3 regions of the Telluria sp. LT1R51-2 genome follow, and region 3 is predicted to be linked to each of the others. Evidence: predicted binding sites of a transcription regulator. Region 3 holds the regulator's gene; each other region holds the start of a gene.
The links. The regulator HrcA, encoded in region 3, represses chaperone genes, less so after heat shock. The targets are predictions, from matches to a motif close to TTAGCACTCNNNNNNNNNGAGTGCTAA.

Region 1 (3,274 bases), 3.8 Mb from region 3:
GCTGCCGATGCTGGTGACCGGTGCGCGCACGGCCGAAGCCGAGCAGCGCGCCCGCGCCGCGCTCGACAAGGTCGGCCTGCTCGACCGCGCGCGCGCGATGCCGCTCGAACTGTCCGGTGGCGAACAGCAGCGCGTGGCCGTGGCCCGGGCGATCGTGAACCGGCCGCAGATCATCCTGGCCGACGAACCCACCGCCAACCTCGACCGCGTCGCGGCCGACAAGGTGCTCGACGCGCTGCGCTCGTTCCATGCAGTGGGCGTCACGTGCGTGATCTCGACCCACGACGATTACGTGCTGGAGCGCGCCGAGCGCGTCATCCGCCTGGAAAATGGCCAACTGGTCGGAGGTGCAGTATGAGCCCGTGGTTGCGCCAGCACCGTTTCGCCCTGGTGGCCGCGCTGTCGACCGTGCGCAAGTCGCCCGGCAGCTTCCTGTTCAACGTGCTCGTCGTCGCACTGGCGCTGACGCTGCCGTTTGCGGGCCTGACCTTGCTCGACAATGTACGGCCGCTGTCCGAGCAGTTATCGGTCGACCCCGAGATCAGCCTGTTCATGCGCGAGAATGTCAGCCGCCCCGATGCGCAGGCGTTACTGCCGCAGATTCGCCAGATCGTTGCGCAGGGCAAGGGCGAGGTCACCTTCGTGCCGCGCGAAGAAGCACTGGAGTCGCTGAAGGAACGCAGCAGCCTGGGCGGCGTGCTGGAAACACTGGGCGAGAATCCGCTGCCGGACAGCTACGTGATGAAGCTGGACGGCTTTGCCAGCGCCGGCGCCGCCGCGCAGGTCGACGCCATCACAGAGCGCCTGCGCGCCCTGCCGGGCGTCGAGACGGTGCAGGTCGACTCCGCCTGGGTCAAGCGCCTGGCTGCCCTGCTCGGCATCCTGCGCCTGGCCCTCTTGCTGCTGGCTGGCACCCTGGGCATCGTCGTCATCGCGGTGGTGTTCAATACCATCCGCCTGCAGGTGCTGACGCAGAAAGAAGAAATCTCCGTCTCGCAATTGCTCGGCGCGACCAATGACTTCATTCACCGCCCGTTCTTCTATACCGGCGCACTGCTGGGCCTGTGCGCTGGCGGCGTGGCGCTGGGCGTCGTCATGCTGGCATTGCACCCGCTCAATGGCGCCATTGCCGAGTTCGCGCGGCTGTACGGTTCGCAGTTCCAGCTGATGCCACTGGGCGGGCTGGCCATTGCCGGCTTGCTGGCAGTGAGTGCCGGACTTGGCCTGATCGGCGCACTGCTGTCGGTGCGGCGTCACCTGGCGCGGGCGCGCTGACGGGCTACCGGAGTGCTGACAGCGGCACTCCTACAATATTGCTGGATAAAAAAGATGGGCTGAGGGTATTGAAAATGCCTGAAGCGGCACCATTTCCAGTGCAGGGCGAGGCGGCCGTTGCGCTGCCTCCCCAATTACCTGGATGTTGGAATGCGCCGCAGAGCGCGAATACTCCTACGGTCAACTGGCACTGACCTACGCTGTCTTGCGTAGAACTCCTACAGGCCTCCCCAGTCGTACGTGCGCCATCCAACAGAGAGCTTTTCCCGTGCGCCGTACTCTGAACCTGTACGCGATGTCCAGTGTTGATCGGCTCGATCATGAGCACGATTCTGAGCTGGATCAAACGAATACTCAAACGCTGTTCTAAAGTGGATTGCTTGCGGAATTAATTCCCATGGGCAATACTTTGGACAGTCTTAAGTTCTGGCCACGTTCTGGCACTCTCTTTGGGGGAGTGCTAATATATGGTCCAAGGCAATCGAATTTCAAGCAAAAGTATCCGTACAAGACGAAGCGACATGCGCTTCGCGATGGCGTCACCGGCATGAGGCCGAGGCCCGTCAGGATGCAGCAAGATTATTAAAAGGGAAATAAACATGTCCGCACAATCCGCATTGGTCCCGACCAGCAATCGTGCTCTGGGACTAGGTTTCACCGGCAATCTCGGCAATATCGATGCGTACATCTCGGCGGTGAACCGCCTGCCGATGCTCACGCACGAAGAAGAGATGTCGCTGGCAAAGCGGCTGCGCGACGATAACGATCTCGACGCAGCGCAAAAAATGGTGCTGTCGCACCTGCGCCTGGTGGTGTCGATCGCACGTGGCTATCTGGGCTACGGCCTGCCGCACGCCGACCTGATCCAGGAAGGCAATATCGGCCTGATGAAGGCAGTCAAGCGTTTCGACCCGAACCAGGGCGTGCGCTTGGTGTCGTACGCGATGCACTGGATCAAGGCCGAGATGCATGAGTACATTCTCAAGAACTGGCGTCTGGTAAAAGTTGCGACGACGAAGGCGCAGCGCAAGCTGTTCTTCAACCTGCGCAGCAACAAGACTGGTCTGGACGCGATGTCGCCAGGTCAGGTCGACGATCTGGCGAAACTGCTGGGCGTCAAGCGCGAAGAAGTGATCGAGATGGAAACCCGTCTGTCGGGCCGCGATATCGCGCTCGAGTCGCCGACCGATGACGAAGACGACAAGTTCTCACCGATCGCTTACCTGTCGTCGGAACAGCAGGAGCCGACCAAGGTCATCGAAGCGCAGCAAGTCACGCGCCTGCAGTCCGAAGGCCTGGAATCGGCACTTGGCAAGCTGGACCCGCGTTCGCGCCGCATCATCGAAGCGCGCTGGCTGGCGAATGACGACGGTTCGGGTGCAACGCTGCATACGCTGGCGGAAGAATTCAGCGTGTCGGCGGAGCGGATTCGTCAGATCGAATCGGCTGCACTGAAGAAAATGAAGGGTACGCTGACGGCGTTTGTTTAAAGCCGCCCTGCTCTCTGCAACCCCGCCTCGGCGGGGTTTTTTTTCGGCGTCGTTTTCTTCGACGCCACTCTCTGGTTCAGCTGTAGGGTGGACGGGTTTCCGTCCACGCGTTCGAACCCACCGGTGTTTTCCGCGTCAGCGTTGGATCGTCACGTGCGTTGAACGAATGCACAGCATCGTGGCCCCGGCCCATTAAAGCAGCCGCCAACACGTTTGCCGTCCATTGGCTAGAATGGTTCTTCTGACACGTCAGCTCAAGGAAAAGCCATGCCTGATTCAACGCCGTATGTTCCGCCAACCGTCTGGACCCCACCCGCCACCCCGGGCGGCGCCTTTGCCAATATCAATCGCCCGGTCGCCGGATCGACCCACGAGGCGACGCTGCCGGTGGGTGAACACCCACTGCAGCTGTATTCGCTGGCCACGCCCAATGGCGTGAAGGTGTCGATCATGCTCGAAGAGCTGCTGGCCGCCGGCCATGCGGGTGCCGAGTACGATGCCTGGCTGAT
Region 2 (3,274 bases), 610 kb from region 3:
CGAACTGGGAGGCGTCGGGGTATGGGCCGCTGACGATGGCGGCGATGCCGGCCACGCCCGGCAGCTTGCCGCCCGAGTGGTAGAACAGCACGCCGTCGCCGACGGCCATGGCGTCGCGCATGAAGTTGCGCGCCTGGTAGTTGCGCACGCCAAACCAGGCCACGGTGGCGCCGGGGGCGGCCAGGACGTCGTCGAAACTGACTTCGTCGGGCTCGGATTTCATCAACCAATAGCGCATCGCGCTGTTCTCCCTGCCAGCACACGATGCGCCGGATGCATCAACGAATGAGCACATAAAAAAAAGCGGCTGCGTACCGAGTGCGCAACCGCTTGTATGTTTAGTCCCCGCCTGTGCCGTTTTTGCCGGCATCCTGAACCACAACGGTTCAAGGCGGTCACGGTCAGATCAATTTCGGGTTCGTCGGACTAGCGACGCTCACACCCATCGAACTTGTTCCACGACCTATGCGTAAGAATGGTTCAAGGAATATATGGCAAATCTCGAACACCGCAGGGCAGGAACGAGTTTACTCCTTTGCCCGGCCCTGTCAAACGGATTCGGCCTTTCAGGCCAGATTTTCCTGGTCGGCCAAAACCCGGTCCAGCACCGTGTGCATCGACTCGAGCTTTTGCTTGACCTCGAGGATCGACATGTCCGACAGCGGTCCCTGCGGCGATTTCACCGACAGGAATTCAGCGGCCACGCTCAGCGCTGCCATCACGGCAATGCGGTCGGTGCCCTTGACCTTGCCCGAATCGCGCAGCTGGCACATCTTGCTGTCGAGATAACTCACGGCTTCGCGCAGCGTGCGCTGTTCGCCATCGCGGCAGGACAAACGGTACGACTGGCCCATGATATGTACGTCGAGATAAATCATCGTGCCCCCTCGGTTCGGGCGTGACCGGGATGCGGCGGGATCGGCGCTGTCGGATCGGGCGGTGCGCCGTCGGCTGATGCAGCGTCGACAGGCCCGGCCTCGTCAACCGTCTCATCCGGCGGCTTTGGCAGCTCGTCGAGCAGGGCTTCGACGCGGCGCTGCGCTTCGATCAGGCGCTCCTTGAACGCAAGGTTCTCGGCGCTGAGCAGTGTATTGGCCTGGCGCAGCAGGTAATTCTCGGCGCGCAACGACTGGGTCAGTTGCGCAAGCCGGTCGATTTTGTCTGAAAGGTCTTGGAATTCGGAAATCATCCGACACTATAGGATCGAGTTGCTTTTTCCGTCAACCGGTGCGGATTGCCGTGCGGCAGTAATGACAATCTGGCGTGCGGCGTCAATGTGGCTGGCAGTGTACGCTGCCGGCCTCCTGTCGTTTCACCCGGGTCGAATGAAGCTTGCCACAGCTTGTGAGAATGCCAATGTCATCATTGCGCTATATCACATGTTTAAAATGATTTCGCCATCATGCGCCTTGAAATGACAGGGTATCGTCCCTATAATTAGCACTCGTTAGCTGAGAGTGCTAACAACTCTTTGCAGACCGGCGCAGCATCATCAAATTGCTGCGACGGCGTCAAAAACGCCAGTTAAACCATTGAATATTAAGGAGTTTTGCATGAACCTTCGCCCTCTGCACGATCGCGTAATCGTGAAGCGTCTCGACCAGGAAACCAAGACTGCGTCCGGCCTGATCATCCCTGATGCCGCGGCAGAGAAGCCGGACCAAGGCGAAGTTCTCGCCGTTGGTAACGGTAAAGTGCAAGATAACGGCCAGCTCCGCCCTCTGGAAGTGAAAGTCGGCGATCGCGTGCTGTTCTCCAAGTATGGCGCTCAGACCGTCAAGATCGATGGCCAGGAACTGCTGGTGCTGCGCGAAGAAGAAATTCTCGCGATCGTCGCACTGTAATTTCTGACCCCATTCACGAACATTTCGGAGAAATAACAAATGGCAGCTAAAGAAGTAGTATTCGGCGACGCAGCGCGCGCCAAGATGGTCGAAGGCGTCAACATCCTCGCCAATGCAGTCAAAGTCACCCTGGGCCCAAAAGGCCGTAACGTCGTGCTCGAGCGCTCGTTCGGCGCGCCGACCGTCACCAAGGATGGTGTCTCGGTCGCCAAAGAAATCGAACTGAAAGACAAGCTGCAGAACATGGGCGCGCAGATGGTCAAGGAAGTTGCGTCCAAGACCAGCGACAACGCCGGTGACGGCACCACCACCGCGACCGTGCTGGCACAAGCCATCGTTCGCGAAGGCATGAAGTTCGTTGCCGCTGGCATGAACCCGATGGACCTGAAGCGCGGCATCGACAAGGCAGTTGCTGCCACCGTCGAAGAACTGCGCAAGATCGCCAAGCCAACCACCACCACCAAAGAGATCGCACAAGTCGGCGCCATTTCGGCCAACTCGGAAACCTCGATCGGTGAGCGCATCGCTGAAGCGATGGAAAAAGTGGGCAAGGAAGGCGTCATCACCGTGGAAGACGGCAAGTCGCTGAACGACGAGCTGGACATCGTGGAAGGCATGCAGTTCGACCGCGGTTACCTGTCGCCGTACTTCATCAACAACCCGGACAAGCAAGTCGCTGTGCACGAAAACCCATTCGTCCTGCTGTGCGACAAGAAAATCTCGAACATCCGTGACCTGCTGCCGGTACTGGAACAAGTCGCGAAAGCTGGCCGTCCACTGGTCATCGTCGCAGAAGACATCGACGGCGAAGCGCTGGCGACCCTGGTCGTCAACAACATCCGCGGCATCCTGAAGACCGTCGCTGTCAAGGCCCCGGGCTTTGGCGACCGTCGCAAGGCCATGCTGGAAGACATCGCTGTCCTGACCGGCGGCCAGGTCATCGCTGAAGAAGTCGGCCTGACGCTCGAAAAGGTCACGCTCGAAGAGCTGGGCCAGGCCAAGCGCATCGAAGTCGGCAAGGAAAACACCATCATCATCGACGGCGCCGGCCAGGCTGAATCGATCGAAGGCCGCGTCAAGATGATTCGCGCCCAGATCGAAGAAGCGACCTCGGACTACGACCGCGAAAAACTGCAAGAGCGCGTGGCCAAGCTGGCCGGCGGCGTTGCCGTGATCCGCGTCGGTGCAGCCACCGAAGTCGAGATGAAAGAAAAGAAAGCACGCGTTGAAGATGCACTGCACGCTACCCGCGCTGCCGTGGAAGAAGGCATCGTTGCCGGCGGCGGCGTGGCCCTGCTGCGCGCCCGTGCCAACATCACCGTCAAGGGCGACAACCCTGACCAGGACGCTGGTATCAAGATCGTCCTGCGCGCAATGGAAGAGCCACTGCGCATGATCGTCCAGAACGCCGGCGAAGAGCCATCGGTCGT
Region 3 (3,274 bases):
CGCAAGCGATCTGGATCGTCGTGACGTCGAAGCCTGCACGGCCTTTGTTGTTGAGCAGTTGGCAGGTCGATGCATCGACATTGGTCGGCGTGCTCTTGATCTGCACGTCATACTTGTCGTCCGACGAAATCCGGGTCGGGAAGAAGAACGTGGTCGTGCCGGTGCCATTGGATGGCACCGGGATCTCATAGTCGGAGCCGCCGTTATTGGTCAGGACCATGCCCGGCTTGGTCACGCCGGAAATCTGGCCGCCCAGCAGCAGTTGGCCATCGCCACCACCGCAAGCAGTCAGCACGGCCGCGCATGCCAGCGCTGCGCTCGCGCGCAGGTAGGAACTCTTCATATATTCTCCAAATAATCTAGCGGGAAAGCGCAGGCTGCGCGGTTGGAATCAAAAAATCGCTCAACATTTTAGTTCATTTATTAGGCAACCGGTCCATTTGCGTCCCATTTGCATGTGTATCAGGTTGTAAGCACAATGTCATATAAGCAACGCGCAGGCCGTGCGGTTTGCTTTTGACCGTGTGCATCGCTATGCTGGCGTAGCGTTTTTTCATGCCTGTTTCCTGGAAGCCGATGACCCGCCATCCCTGGCCCAAAGCCGTACTGTTCGACCTCGACGATACCCTGTGGCCGATCGTGCCCGTGATCCGGGCCGCCGAAACCCGTTTGTATGCGTGGCTGCAGCAGCATGCACCACGGGTGGCGGACCAGTTCACGATCGACAGCCTGCGTCAGGCGCGTCTGGAATTGCTGGCGCGCGAGCCCGGGTACGGGATCGACCTGAGCGCGCTGCGCCACGCCGGCCTGGTTGCCGCGTTCGAGCAGGTGGGCGAAGACGTCGCGCGGGTGGACGAGGCCATGGTCGTCTTTGTCGCCGCGCGCAATGCAGTGACACTGTATGACGATGTGGCGCCAGGCCTCGCGCGGCTCCGGCAGCGCGCGTTGCTCGGCTCGGTCACCAATGGCGTGGCCGACCTGGCCACGATCGGCCTGGCCGACCAGTTCCAGGCATCGGTGGCAGCGCGTGACTTTGGCCGCGCCAAGCCCGATCCGGGGATTTTCCTGGCCGGCTGCGCCGCGCTCGGGGTACTGCCGGCCGATACCCTGTATGTGGGCGATGATCTGCTGCTCGACGTCCAGGGCGCCCAGCAGGCGGGGATGCGCGCTGCCTGGATGAATCGCAGCGGCAAGATCAACGATCTGGCTGATCAGGTGCGGCCCGATGTCGAGGTGGACAGCATCGATGCATTGCTCGACTGGCTCGATGCCGCGCATGCGCCGCCACACGCGCCACCAGACGGATCCGCGCCGATGCGCGTATAACACTGGGATCGGACCGCAACCCTTGCGCTGCCGTGTCGCGCCCCAATTTGCTGATCATCCCAGCACCACAGAAAAAGACGTTTCCCGGAACCATGCAACTCGATCACCGTGCCCAAACCCTGCTCAAAGCGCTTGTCGAACGCTATATTGCCGACGGCCAGCCGGTCGGTTCGCGCGCGCTGTCGAAGCTGTCGGGCCTGGAATTGTCGCCCGCGACGATCCGCAACATCATGGCCGACCTCGAGGACATGGGGTTCGTCGCCAGTCCGCATACCTCCGCTGGCCGGATTCCGACGCCGCGCGGCTACCGCGTGTTCGTCGACACCCTGTTGACCGTCAAGCAGCTCGATGAAACGACGGTCGGCGCCGAGCGCATGCGCCTGCCGCTGCAGCATCCGCAAAAGCTGATCGCCAACGCGGCCCAGATGCTCTCGTCGCTGTCGCAGTTTGCCGGGGTGGTGCAAAGCCCGCGCCGCGAATCGGTGTTCCAGCAGATCGAATTCCTGCGTCTGTCCGAAAAGCGCATCCTGCTCGTGATCGTCGATCCGCGTGGTGATGTGCAGAACCGCCTGCTGCTGACCGATGTCGACTACACGCCGGCGCAATTGTCGCAGTCGGCCAATTACCTGAACCAGAACTTTGCCGGCCAGTCGTTCGACGGCGTACGCCAACGCCTCAGTGGCGAACTGCGGCAACTGAGCGACGACATGGGGCGCCTGATGCATGCGGCCGTCGAGGCGGGCAGCGAGGCGATGGCCGAGAGCGACGACGTCGTCATTTCCGGCGAGCGCAACCTGTTGTCGGTGACGGACCTGTCTTCGAATATGAGTTCGCTGCGCCAGATGTTCGAGATGTTCGAGCAAAAGACGGGCCTGATGCAATTGCTCGACATGTCGAGCAAGGCCGGTGGCGTGCAGATCTTCATCGGCGGCGAATCGAATCTGGTGCCGATGGACGAGATGAGCGTGGTCACCGCGCCGTATGCCGTCGATGGCCGCATCGTCGGCACCCTCGGCGTCATCGGCCCCACCCGGATGGCCTACGAGCGGGTGATTCCCATCGTCGACATCACCGCCAAACTGCTGTCGAACGCGCTCAGTCAGCCTTGACGATTTTTTACCTTTCACCAGACGCAAAAAGGGCGCACGGGAAATTCCGGTGCGCCCTTTTTGTTGGCTACAAATGACTCAGCCTGCTTTACGCGCCGCCTGGCACTGCGGGCAACTACCGTAGATCGCCAGTGCGTGGTCGACGATCGTGTAGCCGTGGGTTTCGGCGATCATCTTCTGGCGCTGTTCGATTTCTTCGTCGTAGAATTCTTCGACCCGGCCGCAGGTGACGCAGACGAGGTGGTCATGGTGCGAGCCGGCGTTGAGCTCGTAGATGGCCTTGCCGGTTTCGAAGTGGTTACGGTTGAGCAGGCCGGCCTGCTCGAATTGCGTCAGAACGCGGTAGACGGTGGCCAGGCCAACGTCCATGTTTTCAGCCAACAGGATCTTGTAGACATCTTCTGCGGTGAGGTGACGCACGGCGCTGTTCTGGAAGATTTCCAGGATTTTCAGGCGCGGGAGCGTGGCCTTGAGGCCGCTTGCCTTCAGGTCGGTCGGGTTGTTACTCATGTTTGTTACTCGCATATTGGCGGAGTGCTTTATGATATAGCGTTTTGAAAGCTCCCGCTCGAACGATTTGAGGTTACCTATGCGCGTCAAACAAGCCGTATCCCATCGATTTTCCGCCAAGGCGGTGCTGGCGGCAGGTCTCGTCTGCACGCTGACGTTGTCCGGCTGCGCATCCTGGCGCAACCAGACCCGTCCGGCGCCACCGGTGGCAACGGACACGGCAGCCACCGCGGCCGACGCCGACAAATCGGCCGCCATCGCCAATGCCGGCGCGCAGACCGTGCAGGCTTCGCGCCTGCAAAAGTTCCTGTGGATCTTTTCGCCTTACC

Region 1: the regulator HrcA is predicted to act here: its motif matches at 1,713-1,739, upstream of rpoH (RNA polymerase sigma factor RpoH).
Region 2: the regulator HrcA is predicted to act here: its motif matches at 1,438-1,464, upstream of groES (co-chaperone GroES).

What each region holds. Positions count from the first base shown of each region.
Region 1 covers NZ_JCASIM010000001.1:237,963-241,236, reverse strand. Annotated here, with positions in the region: gene AC56LH_RS01155 (cell division ATP-binding protein FtsE) at 1-358, shown strand, start outside; gene ftsX (permease-like cell division protein FtsX) at 355-1,275, shown strand; gene rpoH (RNA polymerase sigma factor RpoH) at 1,875-2,765, shown strand; gene yghU (glutathione-dependent disulfide-bond oxidoreductase) at 3,033-3,274, shown strand, end outside.
Region 2 covers NZ_JCASIM010000001.1:3,401,794-3,405,067, forward strand. Annotated here, with positions in the region: gene AC56LH_RS15080 (EVE domain-containing protein) at 1-238, opposite strand, end outside; RNA gene ssrS (6S RNA) at 339-520, opposite strand; gene AC56LH_RS15090 (cell division protein ZapA) at 567-878, opposite strand; gene AC56LH_RS15095 (hypothetical protein) at 875-1,189, opposite strand; gene groES (co-chaperone GroES) at 1,554-1,844, shown strand; gene groL (chaperonin GroEL) at 1,884-3,274, shown strand, end outside.
Region 3 covers NZ_JCASIM010000001.1:4,011,452-4,014,725, reverse strand. Annotated here, with positions in the region: gene AC56LH_RS17755 (hypothetical protein) at 1-343, opposite strand, end outside; gene AC56LH_RS17750 (hypothetical protein) at 417-557, opposite strand; gene AC56LH_RS17745 (HAD family hydrolase) at 577-1,326, shown strand; gene hrcA (heat-inducible transcriptional repressor HrcA) at 1,419-2,435, shown strand; gene fur (ferric iron uptake transcriptional regulator) at 2,514-2,945, opposite strand; gene AC56LH_RS17730 (outer membrane protein assembly factor BamE) at 3,025-3,274, shown strand, end outside.